Regions from separate parts of the Paenarthrobacter sp. NCHU4564 genome, predicted to be linked through region 2. Evidence: riboswitches for the same ligand, from Rfam matches in the RefSeq annotation. Region 2 holds a riboswitch; the other holds the start of a gene.

Region 1 (7,656 bases), on a different contig from region 2:
GACGTCGTAGTCCTCGGCCATGGCCCGCCAGTCGACAGTGTGGTCATCGCCAAGGGTCGCCTGGGCCATCCGCGCCACGATTACAGGCTCGCTCAGCAGGTGTTCGGACACCGGATCGAGGCGGCCCTGCGTCTTGTGGATGACGGACATCGAGTCCTCCACGGAGAGGAACTGGCGGCCGGTGGGGTGTTTGTCGTCAGTGTCCGTGCGGCCCAGGGTTGGCAGGATCAGGGACGTCCTGCCGTGGACCACGTGGGCCCGGTTCGGCTTGGTGGAAATGTGGACCGTGAGGCCTGCCCTCTTGAGTCCGGCCTCAAGGGCATGGGTGTCCGAACCCGCCGCGGCAAAGTTTCCACCCATGGATACGAACACATCAACCTCGCCCTTTTCCAAGGCGTGCTGGGTTTCCACGGAGTCGTAGCCATGGTCCCGGGGCATCCGGAACCCGAACTCGGCATCCAGTGCGGCGAGGAACGATTCCTTGGGCTTCTCCCAGATCCCCATGGTGCGGTCGCCCTGGACGTTGGAGTGCCCGCGGACAGGACACGCACCGGCGCCGCGCTTGCCGAAGTTGCCCTGCAGCAGCAGGAGATTGATGATCTCCTTCAACGTATCCACTGAATGCGGCTGCTGGGTCAGTCCCAGCGCCCAGCAGATGATGGTCGCCTTGGACCGTGCCAGCATGCCCGCAATCCTGGTGATTTCATCGCGGGAAAGCCCGGTGGCCCGTTCAGTTTCGTCCCAGTCGAGCACCGAACGTGCCCGCGCGTACGCTTCGAAGCCCTCCGTCTGCTTGCCGATGAAGGATTTGTCGACGACGGTTCCCGGGTTGCGCTTCTCTTCCTCCAGGAGCAGGTGGCCCAGCGCCTGGAACAGGGCGAGGTCGCCGCCTACCTTGATCTGGAGGAATTCGTCGGCGATGGTGGTACCCCCGCCGATCACGCCGTTGAGGGATTGCGGATCCTTGAAGTTCAGCAGGCCTGCCTCCGGAAGCGGATTCACCGCCACCACCTTGCCGCCGTTGTTCTTGCAGTCCCGCAGTGCCGACAACATGCGCGGGTGGTTGGTGCCCGGGTTCTGGCCCACCACGAACACGAGTTCGGCGTGGTGGATGTCTTCGAGCGAAACGGTCCCCTTGCCGATGCCGATGGTGGGGTTCAGCGCGCTGCCCGACGATTCGTGGCACATGTTGGAACAGTCCGGGAGGTTGTTGGTGCCCAGGCTGCGTGCGAACAACTGGTACATGAACGCTGTCTCATTGGCTGTCCGGCCCGAGGTGTAGAAGACGCAACGATCAGGAGTGGTGGCATTGATGTGCTCCCCGATCAGGGCGAACGCCTCAGTCCAGGTGATGGGTGAGTAATGCGTTTCCCCGGGTCTGATGACCACCGGCTCCGAGATCCTGCCCTGGCTGCCCAGCCAGTATTCGGTTTTGTCTTCCAGCTCCGCGAGGGAGTGTGCTGCCCAGAAGTCCGCTCCCACCGTTCGCGTGGTGCTTTCCTCCGCGATCGCCTTGGCACCGTTTTCACAGAACTCGGCGGGGCTGCGGCGCCCTGTGATGGATTCGGGCCAGGCGCAACCGGGGCAATCGAAACCGTCGCGCTGGTTCACCCTGAGCATGGAACGGACAGTCCGGGCGACCCCGGCCTGGGAGTAACCCCGTTCGAGTGCCACGGAAACGGCTTTGAGACCAGCCGCGGCGCGCTTGGGTGGATGGATCTGCAGGTCATCCTCGTTGATGTCCTGTTCTGGGGCATGCCTGTTCATACGTCCATCATGTCAAGGCTTCGGGCCCTGTGACCACCCGCGTCCGCTGGACGACTCAATCGTCCAGGGCACTCCAGTCGACGGGGCCGGAGGCAGCCTTCCTCTGCTGCCGGACGGGGGTCTTGCGGGGCTTGTCACCGGGCGGTTTGGGCACAGGCAGCGGCTTTCCCCACGGCAGCGGAAATGCCGGAACCAGCTCACCCATCTGCACTCCGTGCGGCGGCACCACCATCACGCCATCGGCAGCAGCAAGGCCGCGCATCATTCCGGGGCCTGCGTGCTGCGCTGGCGATGCAAGGCCGTACACCAGCTTGAAGGGCATCAGCCGCGTCCGGCCGGGGTCGGCGTCGACCATGGCTCCGCACGGAACCTCACCGATGTCAGCAAGCTGCCCATGGCCCAAGGCCGCAAGCAAGGGCCCGCCGATGGTGAACAACGCCATCATGGCCGCCAAGGGGTTGCCCGGAAGGCCCAGAATAAACCGTCCGTCCGGCAGTTCGGCAAGGACGGCAGGGTGTCCCGGGCGCATGGCGATGCCATCGATGAGCAGGTGTCCACCCAGCTCCGCCACCGCGCGCCGGAAATGGTCCGTTCCGGAACGTCCGGTCCCGCCAGTGGTAATTACGACGTCGGCAGGCGGCTCCGGCGCTCCGCCCACCTCTGCTGTGACTTCGGCGGCGGTACCTGGCTCAACTTCCCGCAGCGCGGCCAGCCACTCTTCATAGCTGTCGCCCACCCGGACCTGCTCCCCCGGAATTCCGCCCAGCAGGCCCACCACGGCGCCCAGTTGGGGTCCGAAGGTGTCCCGGACCTCGCCTGGTCCGGGAACTCCGGCCGATACGACTTCCGAGCCCGTGAGCAGGAACCGCACCAGGGGTTTGCCGAGGACCACCAGCTCATCCAGGCCCGCGAGGGCCGCGAGGGCAAGATGCGCAGGGTTCAGGATGGTGCCTGCCTTAATCAGCACATCACCTTCCGCGGCCTCTTCCGCCGCTTTCCGGATGTGCTGCCCGTTGCGCGGCTCCCCGGGCTTGGCCCCTCCCCCGACGGTGAGGATCGGAAGGCCGTCCTCATCGGCGGTGATGACGCCGTTTTCACTGCGGAGCACCGCCTTGGCTCCGGGAGGAATAAGGCCTCCGGTGACAATGGGACTTGCCTGGTGCGGGGCCAGCCGCTGGCCGGGCTCATTCAGGATCCATGGACCGCTTCCGTTGACGGCCCAACCGTCCATGGCTGAGGACGCGTAGTGCGGCATATCCTGTACGGCCACGGCGTCCTCGGCCAGGGTCCGCCCCAGGGCCGCGGAAAGAAGCACGGGGCCGGCAGGTATGGGAACAGCGCCATCGAAGGCCCGCTCGCGGGCCTCGTGCCAGGTGTGTGCTGCGTGGTGGCCCTGGTCCGGGGCCTCGGTCACTCCGCCTCGGTCCCCGTGCCGCCGCTGGTTTCCTTGGCGGCTTCAGGGTCCGCATACTGCTTGGCCACCTGGCGCGCGAGGTTCAGGGCAGCGGCCATCGCGGCGTCATCATCGGCCTGCCCGATACCCCGGGCCATGCCGGCAGCGTATCCGGCAATGAAGGTAGCCAGCGGGGCGGCCGGCCGGACCACGGAATGGGCCGCGACGCCTGCCACCGCAAGGACCTCGTTGACGTCCACCTCTACACCCTCAAGTTCAAAAGCCTGCAACAGCGCACGGCACCATTCCTCAAGCGTCTCGTCCTGGCTCTTCATGTCCGCCTCCAGTTTCTTGTCACGGTCCGGGCCTGTGTCCACGCCCAGGGCAGCCGCGTCCTCCCAGGTGTCCACGTCGTCGGTGGAACCAACAGGGACGGGCACTGCCAGCAGGTTCAGCCTAGCAAGCAGCCGGAATACCGAGGCGTTCGTTAACGTGCCGCTATCCGCGGCGGAGGCAATCTCCACCGCCAAGGCGTCCGTCCTGTAAATGCCCAGGAGGGGTTGTTGCCGCCCGTCCGCCGACACTGCCATTGCACCCTGCTTTCCGGAAGCCCGGGCGACCTGGTCGAGCAGTGTTCCCACGCCCCTGGCGGCATGCGGCATGTCGCATGCCAGCACCAACGTCCACGGAGCGGACCCACCCCCCGACTCCAACGCCGCCAAACCCGCAGCTATCGCAGCGGCCGGTCCTGCATACGCGGGTTCCTCGCGCGCCCTCAGCACCCCTGGAGGAAGGTCGGGGCCCGGCGGCCCAACCACTACTACCGAGCCCGCACCAGCGGCAGCCCGCAGTGCCAGCGAAAGGAGGGTGGCGCCGTCGTACGTCAATCCCTGCTTGGGCACGCCACCGAGGCGGGTGGCCCTGCCACCCGCCAGGATCACGGCATTGAACTCCATCCGGCCAGACTACCGCCACTGGCGGGAGCCCGGCGGAAATCGATCAGGCAGCCGACTCCGGCAACAAGAACGGATCCCAGTCCGGTGCAGGTTTCTCGAGTTCCTTGATCTGCCACGTAGTTCCTGTGGGAACGCCGGGCGTGAAACGGAGTTTCCATCCCATCTCGGCGAGTGTGTGGTCGCTCTTGGCGTTGTTGCATTTCAAGCACGCCGCAACCAGGTTTTCCCAGGAATCCGCGCCGCCCCTGGACTTGGGGTGGACGTGGTCTATGGTGTGTGCTGTTTTGCCGCAGTAAGCGCAACGGTGTCCGTCACGGCGGAGTACTCCGCGGCGGCTCACAGCTGTGATCCTGTTGTAGCGGGGACGGATGTAGCGGTTAAGGAGAATCACGGTGGGGCGACCCAGGATTTCCTGCGGCCCGACGACAGGCTCGTCGCCTTCGGCCACTACGCTTGCTTTTCCGGCCAGCACAAGGACCAGCGCCCGGCGGAAAGTCACTACCGCCAGCGGTTCATATCCAGCATTCAGAACGAGTGTGCGCATGCACGTACCTCTTCACGGCCGCACCCGTCAGGGGCACGAGGGCCGGCTGCCCTCTGCATGTACGGGCTGTGGATCGACAAGACAAGGGTAAGCACTTATATGCCATATCAACGAATTATTCTGTTGATTCCCCTGTGGTGTCGGTCAATGTTCACGTGCGGGACACCTGTTCCCGGGCAAACGTGGCGGCGTTAAAACGAGGAAACCCCGCAGGCGCTGTGCCTGCGGGGTTCCCTTGGGATGATCGATCAGCCGTTGACCCGGATGAAAACGGGGCCTGAGCCGACATTTGCACTGAACAGTGCGGTGGTGGATCCGTTCCATCCGCCGTGCACTGCCATGCCGTTGCCGACGTAAACGGCAATGTGTGCCATTCCGCCGTAGCCGCCGTTGGCGTAGTAGATCAGGTCTCCCGGCTGCGCTTCAGCTGCGCTCACCGTGCGTCCCAACGAAAGGTAGCCGGCCGGCCAGTCGTGGAAGTTGATTCCCACCGCCGCAAGGGAGTTGGTCACCAGCATGGTGCAGTCCTGCGTGACACCCAACTGTGCGTAGGCTGCCGCGGCGATCGCGGCACCCAGGCCGCTGGAGGCGGCGGGAGCCTTGGTGGCAGGGGCCGCAGTGCTGACCGAAACATTGGCCGCACCGGACTGCGTGGTGGCACCGGAAGCGGCTTTGGTTTCAGCCTTTGCGGGAGCCTTCTCCACCACGGGAGCCGGAGCTTCAACCGTCGTGACGACGGGGCGCTCGTAGGAGATGGCCACGGTGGAATCGGCTGCAATGGTTACCTGGGCAACGGCCTGCACGTCGAGTGCCGTGGTGGCGGTGGACTCGCGCTGGATGTTGGTGTCGGCCGCGTTGGCAGCAACACCACTGGTCAGGACCAGGCCTGATGCAGCGGCGATAACGGCTGCCTGGCGGCCAACGCCGCCTGCATTGCCGCTGACGGCCTTGGCGATGACGGCGATGGAGCTGGTCTTGGGGGCCTCAGCGCGGTGCCGTGCATTCTTGTTTGCACTCGTCATGGTTACTCTCTTTTGTCGTATCCGGACGCGGTTGGGGACGCGTCCGGTTCGGCAGGCCAGCACTTGGGGGGCATGCTGGCTTGCCCCGAACGGGATGTGCTAGCCGAGGGTGTAGAACGAGGAGCTGCCGGTGGAAGCCACCGAGTGGAGCAGCGTGCCCTGGCTGGGGTTGAGGGCGCTGATCATCATGCCGTTGCCAACGTAGATGCCCACGTGGGCTCCACCGTTCTGCATCACCAGGTCACCGGGAGCCGGCGTGCTGGTGGGCTTCATGGCGGTCCATGCGTTGACGCGGGGGATGCTGATGCCGGCCTGGGCGTAGACCCACTGGGTGAAACCTGAGCAGTCCCAACCGTTGGGGCTGGTGCCGCCCCAGACGTAGGGGTGGCCAATGCCGGTGTAAGCAATGGCGGCGAGGCCCGAAGCGGCTGCGCTGGAAGCGGAGTCCTTGGCCTTGGAAGACTGGGCCGTCACTGCAGCACCGCTGGTGGAACCACCGTTGCCGGCCTGCGTGCGGGTGGTCTGGGAAGCGCGCTGGACCTTGGGGGCTTCCTTGGTGGCCACGACGGGGCTTTCGAAGGAAACCGTGGCGGTGGGCTCGGCGGTAACCACTGCGGTGGTCACGAGCTGCTGGGTGCTTGACGATTCCGACTTGGAGACGTCGGTGTCAGCTGCCTGGGCGGGCATTCCAACGCTGAGGACAAGTCCTGAAGCTGCGGCCAGAACGGCGGCCTGGCGTCCTACGGTGCCTGCATTGGTGGAAACAGCCTTGGAAAGGTTGTTCAAAGGGTTCGTGCGAACCGTTTCGGCGCGGTGGCGCGCAGGGGTAGTGCGTGAAGACACGAAGGTAGCCTCTCCCAATGCCTGCGAGGTGAGCTGTCGGATTCGGATGGGAGTCATCCGGCCGCTCCGCTTCAAGGAAGCTTTGCGACTTAACCCCTAGGCCTTCAAAAAAGGCCGGAAGTGGTTCCCCCGCCCCTGCCAGACGAATTTTGCGAACGGACCCTGGATGGTGGCAGAGCTAGGCAATCCACCCAAGTGCATCGGCTCCCTGGAAGCCGATGCGATTTAGACGGTACAACAGAAGTGCTTCAATGTCACATTCAGATCACGGGGCGTGTCACAAATGCGAGAGACGACCATCGGCTGTGGCTTAGAGCCAACCCATGGGGTCAACGACTTCGCCGTTGACCTGGACCTCGAAGTGGAGGTGGCAGCCGGTGGAGGCGCCGGTGGTTCCGCTCAGGGCAACAGTGTCTCCGCGGCTGACGGTCTGGCCGACCTTGACGCTGAACGACGACAAGTGGTTGTACGTGGTCTCGAGGCCGTTGCCGTGGTCTACCACCACGCGGTTGCCTCCACCGTACTCGTGCCATCCGGCGAACGTGACCTTGCCGGCTGCTGCCGCATGGACAGCGGTGCCGCACTGGGCCACAAAGTCCTGCCCGCGGTGGAAGTCGCCGGCGCCGCCCGTGAGCGGGCTGATGCGGTAGCCGAACGGAGAAGCCGTGCTGAGCGTGTCCAGCGGGCTGCCCAGGCTGCCGACGGATGAGGCACGCTGGATGCTCTCGGCCGACTGTGCACTCAGGAGCTGCTTGAGCTTTCCGTCAGGATCCGCCGCAGTAGCAACGGCTGCGCGGCTGAAATCGATCTTGGCCGACGCTTCCGCGGAAACCTCGGGCTGGCTGCCGCCCGCGACTGTCAGCGCGGCCTCGGTCTGGCCCGACTCGGAGGTGGCCATCACCGGGCTGGTGGCCGGCAGACCGACAGTCAGGGCAAGGCCGGTGGCGGCAAGCGCTACACCGGCTTTCTGCCCGACGCCACTGGCTGCGGCGAAGTCGGCAACCTGGCGCAACGGGCTCTTACGGCGGCGCACCTGACGCTGGGTGTCGCGGGGCCGGATCTCCGTTACGACGCGGGCTGGCCGCAGCTCAGTAGCGGGGCCGGTCGCGCGTCGGCGGCCCCTGGCGTTCT
Region 2 (7,656 bases):
CGTGTCTGCCGTGCTGGTCCATTGGGGGCCTGCCTCTCCACCTGCTGCTTGATGTTCCGGCCATTCTGCCAGAGGTTCCAGCAATCGATGGACCTCGTGACAAGCTTGCCTGCGGCCGGGGCCGGGGAAGCCCTTGGGATTCCCCTTCCAATCCCAACTATTCTCGGTTGGCATGGCCGAATCAAGGCGACGTTGGGCTATGTGCATAACGGTCCGGGCTCGGTTTCGGGGTCCAGCCAGTGCCCGCAGCCAGGCTCCTTGATGGCCAAAATGACCACAAAAAACACGCTGTGGCGGAGGCTATCCACGACACAAAAAGTTGGGTAATGTTCGAGTCACCGAATGGCCGGCAAGCGTGTTCCAGCACACATACCGGCCATTTACTTGCGACCGCTTGGGGACCCGGACGCAACCCATGCGATGCCCGCGGGCACACAGTCAAGGAGGAACCAAGCAGTGCACCTCACGCCTGATTCCGGCACGGAACGGACCACCACCGTGGTCATCGGCGCCGGGCTTTCCGGGTTGGCTGTGGCCAGCGAACTGAGCCGTCATGGCGTTGGCTCGATCGTGGTGGACAGCCTCATGGGAACACCTTCCCCGGCAACGGCGTCCCTTCATACCGGCATGCTGCCCCGCTGCGACGTTTCCGACCCCGCTGCCATGCAGGAACGCAACGAAATCCTCCGGCACTTGCGCAACTACGCAGCGAGCCATCACTTGGATGTCCGCAGCACTACCCGCGCCGTGCGCCTCGATTTCCTGGGCAGCGAGCCACAGCCGGCCTATGGCCAAGTGGCGGACCTTGGCAGCACCCGCACCGGCCTATCCCCGGTCGAAACCCGGAAATGGGCGGTCCATACCCCGGACGGCATCCTGCTGGCCGACCACATCGTGGTCACGCGCTGCGCCCAGAGCCAGTTGCGCAGGATGCTCGCGGACCTTGGAATCAGCATCGGCCAGAACCTCGTGGCTGCCATGCGGGCGGTAGGCATGCACCTGGTGGGCGTGGGCGAACTCGTGACCCCTACCCCCAAGGAAGTACTTCGGCAGGCCAAAGCCGTGGGCCAGGCCATCTCGGCGAGGGTGGCCCTTCCGGCCTCACCGGGCGTTGCCCTCGCCTGAAACGCCTTCCAACCAGACAACAAAAGCCGGCACCCTCGGGACGTTGAGTCCCGGAGATGCCGGCTTTTGGTGAAGCGTGAGGCTTAGGCGCCTGCGCGTACGTAGGTCAGGGGACCCGTAGCGGTCAGCCAGCTAATGGGATGGATACCCGTCTGGTTGCCGTTGATGCCACCGCTGATGGCCTGGCCGTTGCCGATGTAGATGGCAACGTGGCCGGACTGGACGATCATGTCGCCCGGCTGCGGGTCGCTGACTACCTTGCCGTAGTTCAGGAACTGCATGGGAGCGAGATCGCCAACCCGGATACCTGCAGAGCCGAGGGCCTTTTCAACCATGGCGGTGCAGTCCTGGAAGATGCCGATCTGCGCGTAGGCCGAGGCAACCATGGCGGCGTTGACGCCACCGGCGGCCGGAGCAGCGGCAGCAGGAGCGGCAGGAGCCGGAGCGGTTGCAGTGGCGGTAGCCGTGGCCTTGGCCGGGGCGGCAGCGGTGGTGGCTGCAGCCTTCTTGGGTGCCGGCGCAGGAGCCGGTGCCGGCTTTTCGATGACCGGTGCTGCTACGGAAGCAACTGCCGGACGCTCGAAGTTGACGGTAGCCGTTGCAGCGGCGGTGACAACCTTGTTGGGAGCCTCGGAAACCGTCTGCGCCACCGTGGCGGGGCTGGAGTCGCGCTCCACCGGTGCCTGTGCCGGGGTTTCCGCGGCGTGGGCGGCGATGGAACCGGTCAGGACCAGGCCCGACGCGGCGGCGATAACAGCAGCCTGGCGGCCTGCGCCCGATGCGTTGCTGGCAACAGCCTTGGAGATTGAGATGAACGGATTGGGACGTACGCTGTCCGCCTTACGACGGCCGCGAAGAATGCGTGAAGACATGAAAAAGCCTCTCCCGATGCCTGCGAGGTTAGCTGTCGGATTCGGATGGGAGTCACCCGGCCACTGTCTCCCGCCATGCAGCGGAAGCTTCGTGACTTCACCCCAAGGTCAGCTTCAAAAGCTGACCAAAATGGGTTCCCCGTCTCTGCCGTAGGTATGTCTGCGAACGGATTCCGGCCTGCGGCAGAGCTAGGCAATCAGGCCGGAAGTGCCCCGTACATGGATCGGGCACAGGTACTACCGTACGCGATGATCACACCAAAGTCACATTTGAGTAACGAGAAGTTTGGTTTTGGCGTGTCGCAGTAACCGATCCGAGACCTTCGACGCTAAGTAGAAAACCCCGTTATTCCGCGGATTTTTCGGCATCGGCGCCGTCGGTGGCCGCCAACTTCCGACGCGCCGTAACGGCCAGGAAGATCACGAGGCCAACCGCAACAACAGCCAGCCCGACGATGCTCCAGGGAAACGGCTGGGACTCCGCCGCCGGGGCAGCCTCGTTGCCGCTGGTACCAGGTGCTGACGTGCCTGCCGAAGGGACCGACGCTGCCGGTGCGGACGCCGACGGTGACGCCACCGCCGAGCCGCCGGCCGCCGTCGTACTTCCGCTGGCGGCCGTGAAGGAAAAGGTGCCCTCGATCGGGTGGGAGTCGGAGCTGACCACGCGCCACGTGACCGTGTATTGGCCAGCCGGCGCGCCGGGGCGAAGCTTCTGCACCGCTTGGTTGTCGATGATTTCGACGGCGCCATCCGCCCAGTTCTCGCCACCGGAAGTCACCGTTACGCCCGAGCCGATGGCCAGGGGGCGGTTGTTGAAGGTGATGGAGACCGACGCCGGAACCTCGGCAACGCTGGCACCGTTCGCCGGAGCGGTGGACTCGGCGACATCGTGCGCGGACGCCGGAGCAGCACCAAACAGCACTGCGGCGGTGAAGGCCACAACAGCAACGACGGCGGCCAGAAGGGGGCGGATGGTACGCATGGGGCGGTTTCTCCTAGTGTTGGCTTCCTTACAGACTAGGCGAATCGTCCGGGCGGGCCGTATCCGCGGCATAGGATTTGAGAGCACACTCACCCAATCCCCGGAGACCTTCATGCTTAAACAAGGTTCTGCCATCGACCGTTACTTCAAGATCTCTGAACGAGGCTCCACGTACTCACGCGAGATCCGCGGCGGCTTTGCGACGTTCTTCGCCATGAGCTACATCGTTGTCCTGAACCCCCTGATCCTCTCCGGAGCGGACTCCAGCGGCGAATCACTCGGCTTTACTGCCGTGGCAGCTACCACCGCATTCGTCGCGGGCATCCTGACCATCCTCATGGGTGCGTGGGCAAAGCACCCGTTTGCCGTGGCAACCGGCCTGGGCGTCAACGCCTTCGTGGCCGTCACCGTGGCCTCCCACCCGGAACTGACCTGGCCGGACATGATGGGCCTGGTGGTGCTCTCCGGCGTGACCATGCTGATCCTGGTGCTCACCGGATTCCGCACCGCCGTGTTCAAGGCTGTCCCGGAGGCGCTGAAGACCGCGATCGTGGTGGGCATTGGCCTGTTCATTGCACTGATCGGCCTGGTGAACGCCGGCTTCGTTCGCCGCATCCCGGACGCCGCCGGCACCACCGTGCCCCTTGGATTGGGTGTTGAAGGCAAGCTCATGGGCTGGCCCACCCTGGTGTTCGCCGTCGGGTTGCTGCTGACCATCGCCCTGGTAGTCCGCAAGGTCCGTGGCGCGATCCTCATCGGCATCGTCGCATCCACCGCACTGGCCGCCATCCTCGAGTTCACGCTCCACATCGGCCCCAGTGTGGACGGCGACACCGTGAACCCGCGCGGCTGGTCCCTGGTGGCCCCTACCCTGTCCGAATGGGGCGCACCCGATCTCTCACTGATCGGCAAAGCCAACCCGTTCGGCGCCTTTGAGCACTTGGGCTTCATCGCAGCGGCGCTGCTGGCGTTCGTGATCCTGCTGAGCATCTTCTTCGACGCCATGGGCACCATGGTGGGCCTGGCCAACGAGGCCGGGACCGTGGACGAAAAGGGCAACATCCCCAACGTCGACCGTGTGCTTCAGGTTGACGCCCTCGGCGCGATCGTGGGTGGCGGTTCGTCCGTGTCCTCCAACCAGATCTTCGTGGAGTCCGGCGCCGGCATCGGCGAAGGTGCACGCACCGGCCTCGCCTCGATCGTGACCGGCATCCTCTTCCTGGTGGCCATGTTCTTCACGCCGCTGATCAACCTGGTTCCGTTCGAAGCCGTCGCCCCTGCACTGGTGGTGGTGGGCTTCATGATGGTCTCCCAGGTGGGCAAGATCGACTGGCAGGACTGGGGCGTGGGCATCCCGGCCTTCCTGACCATCGCCCTCATGCCGTTCACGTACTCGATTGCCAACGGCCTGGGCGCCGGATTCATCTCCTACGTCCTGATCCGCACGTTCCAGGGCCGTGCCCGCGAAGTCCACCCACTGATGTGGGCCGTGGCCGCCGCCTTCCTGTTGTTCTTTGGCATTGGCACCGTGGAGGAGCTGCTCGGGGTCAAATAGCTCCCTGCCGAGATGGCATTTGATGACAATGTTGGGCTCCGGCATTGTCATCAAATGCCATGTCGCGGTGATGTCCGGGCCTGGATGTCCGGCATTTCAGACACTCCGGACCCGGAACTGCTGGCTTTGGCCGTCCGGGTCCGGTCTGCTTTAAGCATGGAAACGAGCGCCCTCACCGTAGACGTCACTCCCACCCCGTGGACCGGCCGTTTCGACGGCGACGGCGCCGAGCACCGCCGGTGGTGGCAGGCTGTGGCTCCCCACACCCCGGAAACGTCCGCAGGGGCCCTGCGTCCCGCCGTCGTGCTTGGCTTTTGCAGTGACGCCGGCGTCCGCCGCAACAAGGGCCGGGTAGGTGCCTCAGCGGCGCCGGCCGCGATCCGTTCGGCACTGGGTCCACTGGCGTTCCATCTGGACCGCCACCTCTTCGACGCCGGCGACGTCGTGGTGGAAGGCGACGCCCTGGAGGCGGGCCAGGAGCGTGCCGGGCGCGCCATTTCGGCACTGCTCGACGGCGGAAACCTCACCGTGGTGCTGGGCGGCGGACACGAGACCGCGTTCGCCAGCTACCTGGGCGTTGCGGGATCTGACGCCGTGCGCAGTGGCAAGCGGCTGGGCGTGCTGAACCTCGATGCCCACTTCGACCTGCGGGATGAGCCCACTCCGAGTTCGGGTACGCCGTTCCTCCAGATGTCCCGGGAGGAAGCCGCCGCCGGGCGCGAACTGCAGTACGCCGTCGTCGGTATTTCGGAACCCAACAACACGCGGACGCTGTTCGACACCGCTGACCGGCTCGGCGTGAAATACCTGCTGGACGAGGACTGCTCCGCGGAACGGGTGGAGGTTTTTGTTGCGGATTTCCTTGCCGGCGTGGACGTACTTTATCTGACGATCGACCTCGACGTGCTGCCGGCCTCGGTGGCTCCCGGAGTGAGTGCGCCGGCGGCGTATGGCGTGCCATTGCCGGTGATCAACGCAGTATGCCGCCAAGTTGCTGCCAGTGGAAAGCTGCTGCACCTGGATGTGGCAGAGCTGAACCCGGAGTTCGACATCGATTCCCGGACGGCCAAGGTTGCAGCGAGGCTGGTGAACACGCTCCTCGCGTGAGCCCTGTTCATCGGCGTCTTCCTCCGCATAGCCTGTGTGGAGGAAAGGATGGCGATGCGCACTGCTCCTGTGCAGGACAAGTGGGCCTGGGCGGCTGGTGTGATCGCTGTTGCCCTGGGACTGGCAGCCCACGTGGCTGCCGGTGGCGCTCCCCCGGCCCTGCCCCCGCTGCTGGCCCTCCTTGCCCTCACCTGCCTCGCAGCGCAACTGGTTACCCGATGGGTCCATGGCCCCCTGTTGCTGCTGCTGTTCTCCGGCGTGGCGCAGCAACTCCTGCACTTCGGGCTGGATGCCTTTGGCGGATACGTGCCCGGTGGCGGACTCTTCGGGCATCTGCACGGTGGCAATCAGCCCCTGGACGTTCCTGCGGATAGCAGCGCCGCGTCCGAAGGATCCGTGCACCTGATGCTCTACACGCACGTTGCCGCAGCCATCCTTACCCTGCTGCTGGCCTCCAGCGCGTGGAAGCTGGCCCGTCTGGCAGCCCGGAGCGGGACCGGGACCCGGCCGTCACAGGCCGCCACCCACGGAAACACCACGTAGCCCAACCAGGACACACTCCGTAGCCCCGGGAAAGATTCCGTAGCCCCGGGACCACCGGGGAAAAGAACTTTGTCCGGCACTTGCCACCGCGCCTAGGGTCGTTGGCACGTGGTGTACCCAAGAGGCCAGGGAGCTGCCTGCAAAGCAGCGCACGCGGGTTCGAATCCCGTCACCACGTCTCTGGCCCCCGCGAGATGGCATTAGATCACAATGTTTGGCTCAAACATTGGTATTAAATGCCAACTCGCGGCGATGATAGAGGGAGGCGCAGGGACTCTCCAAGCCGCACCAACACGGCCCCTCCCTGGACCGCCGGAGGCAGCGGAGGCGCAGTGGCATGTCACCAGGGATCGGGCCGGCCGATGATTTCCTGACCGACTACTACGAGCACGTATCCGATGACGACGTCCGCAACTACACGCCCGAAACCCTCCTGGAACGGGCACGCTACCACCGTTCGTTGGCAGAGCGGCGTGAGCCCGGCCAGTCCGTGGTGGGCATCCTGCACGAGACCAACGCCAGCGTGGTAGCCATAGTCACCGATGACCTCCCCTACCTCCTTCCGTCCGTCACCGCCGAAATCGCCCGTGATGCCTCCTCCATCCGGCTCCTCGTCCACCCCACCTTTACGGTCGGGCGCGACCCCGCCACCCACCGCCTTACCCACATCCACCGGGGACCGCACCGCACGGGGCTCCCAACCGCCGTCGGGCCTTCCTCCTCCGCAACGCACGACGGCGGCCGCCTCACCGAGTCGTGGTTGGCGTTGGATATCCCGCGCCTGCCGGACGAGGCGAGCGCAGAACTGCTCATTGCCAGGGTGCAGGACGTGCTGGCGGATGTCCGGGCCGCCGCCGAGGATGCCCCCGCCATGCAGGCACGGCTCGACAGGGCTGTTGGCGGACTCGAAGGCGAAACCAGGGCAGGAACGCGCGATGCCCAAGCGCTGCTGCGCTGGCTGGCCGAAGGGAACTTCGTGTTCCTTGGCTACCAAGGACCGGGAGAAGCCGGTCTGGGGATCCTGCGGGGCGAAGCCGCGATCGACAACCGCGGCGCAAGGGACCCGATCCTCACGCTCACCAAATCCACCCGGCGCTCCACCGTGCTGCGCCACGCGTACCTTGATGAACTGAGCCTACGGACGGGCAACACCTTCGTTGGCCTGTTCACCCCAAGTTCCTCGGCGCACCCTGTCCTGCAGATCCCCGTCATCCGGGACACGGTCTCCGAGGCCCTGCGGTCCCTTGGGTATCCGCCGTCATCCCACCACGGCCAGGAACTCCTCGCCGTGATGGACGCCTACCCCCGGGACGAACTCTTCCATATCGATGCGGAGCAACTGGCACTGCATGCCCGCGAAATACTTCGCCTGCAGGAGAGGCACAGCACCCGGCTGTTCCTGCGGCCGGATTCGTACGGGCGTTTCATGACTGCGCTGGTCTTCCTGCCGCGCCACCGCTACAGCACCGCTG

The links. Region 2 has a riboswitch for cyclic di-AMP ahead of ACSVIE_RS05670 (NlpC/P60 family protein). Riboswitches for the same ligand answer to the same signal wherever they lie in the genome.
Region 1: it holds a riboswitch for cyclic di-AMP, as region 2 does, so the genes downstream of both, ACSVIE_RS11635 (C40 family peptidase) here and ACSVIE_RS05670 (NlpC/P60 family protein) in region 2, are expected to answer to the same signal.

What each region holds. Positions count from the first base shown of each region.
Region 1 is NZ_JBQLIS010000009.1:134,541-142,196, forward strand. Features, by position in the region: gene ACSVIE_RS11610 (FdhF/YdeP family oxidoreductase) at 1-1,767, opposite strand, end outside; gene ACSVIE_RS11615 (molybdopterin molybdotransferase MoeA) at 1,823-3,181, opposite strand; gene ACSVIE_RS11620 (NTP transferase domain-containing protein) at 3,178-4,116, opposite strand; gene ACSVIE_RS11625 (HNH endonuclease) at 4,160-4,660, opposite strand; gene ACSVIE_RS11630 (NlpC/P60 family protein) at 4,909-5,682, opposite strand; gene ACSVIE_RS11635 (C40 family peptidase) at 5,782-6,525, opposite strand; cyclic di-AMP (ydaO/yuaA leader) riboswitch at 6,530-6,689, opposite strand; gene ACSVIE_RS11640 (M23 family metallopeptidase) at 6,836-7,656, opposite strand, start outside.
Region 2 is NZ_JBQLIS010000004.1:39,300-46,955, reverse strand. Features, by position in the region: gene ACSVIE_RS05680 (universal stress protein) at 1-22, opposite strand, end outside; gene ACSVIE_RS05675 (FAD-dependent monooxygenase) at 457-1,125, shown strand; gene ACSVIE_RS05670 (NlpC/P60 family protein) at 1,209-1,997, opposite strand; cyclic di-AMP (ydaO/yuaA leader) riboswitch at 2,001-2,186, opposite strand; gene ACSVIE_RS05665 (copper resistance CopC family protein) at 2,344-2,979, opposite strand; gene ACSVIE_RS05660 (NCS2 family permease) at 3,092-4,534, shown strand; gene hutG (formimidoylglutamase) at 4,691-5,641, shown strand; gene ACSVIE_RS05650 (hypothetical protein) at 5,696-6,184, shown strand; tRNA gene ACSVIE_RS05645 (tRNA-Cys) at 6,292-6,362, shown strand; gene ACSVIE_RS05640 (NAD-glutamate dehydrogenase) at 6,522-7,656, shown strand, end outside.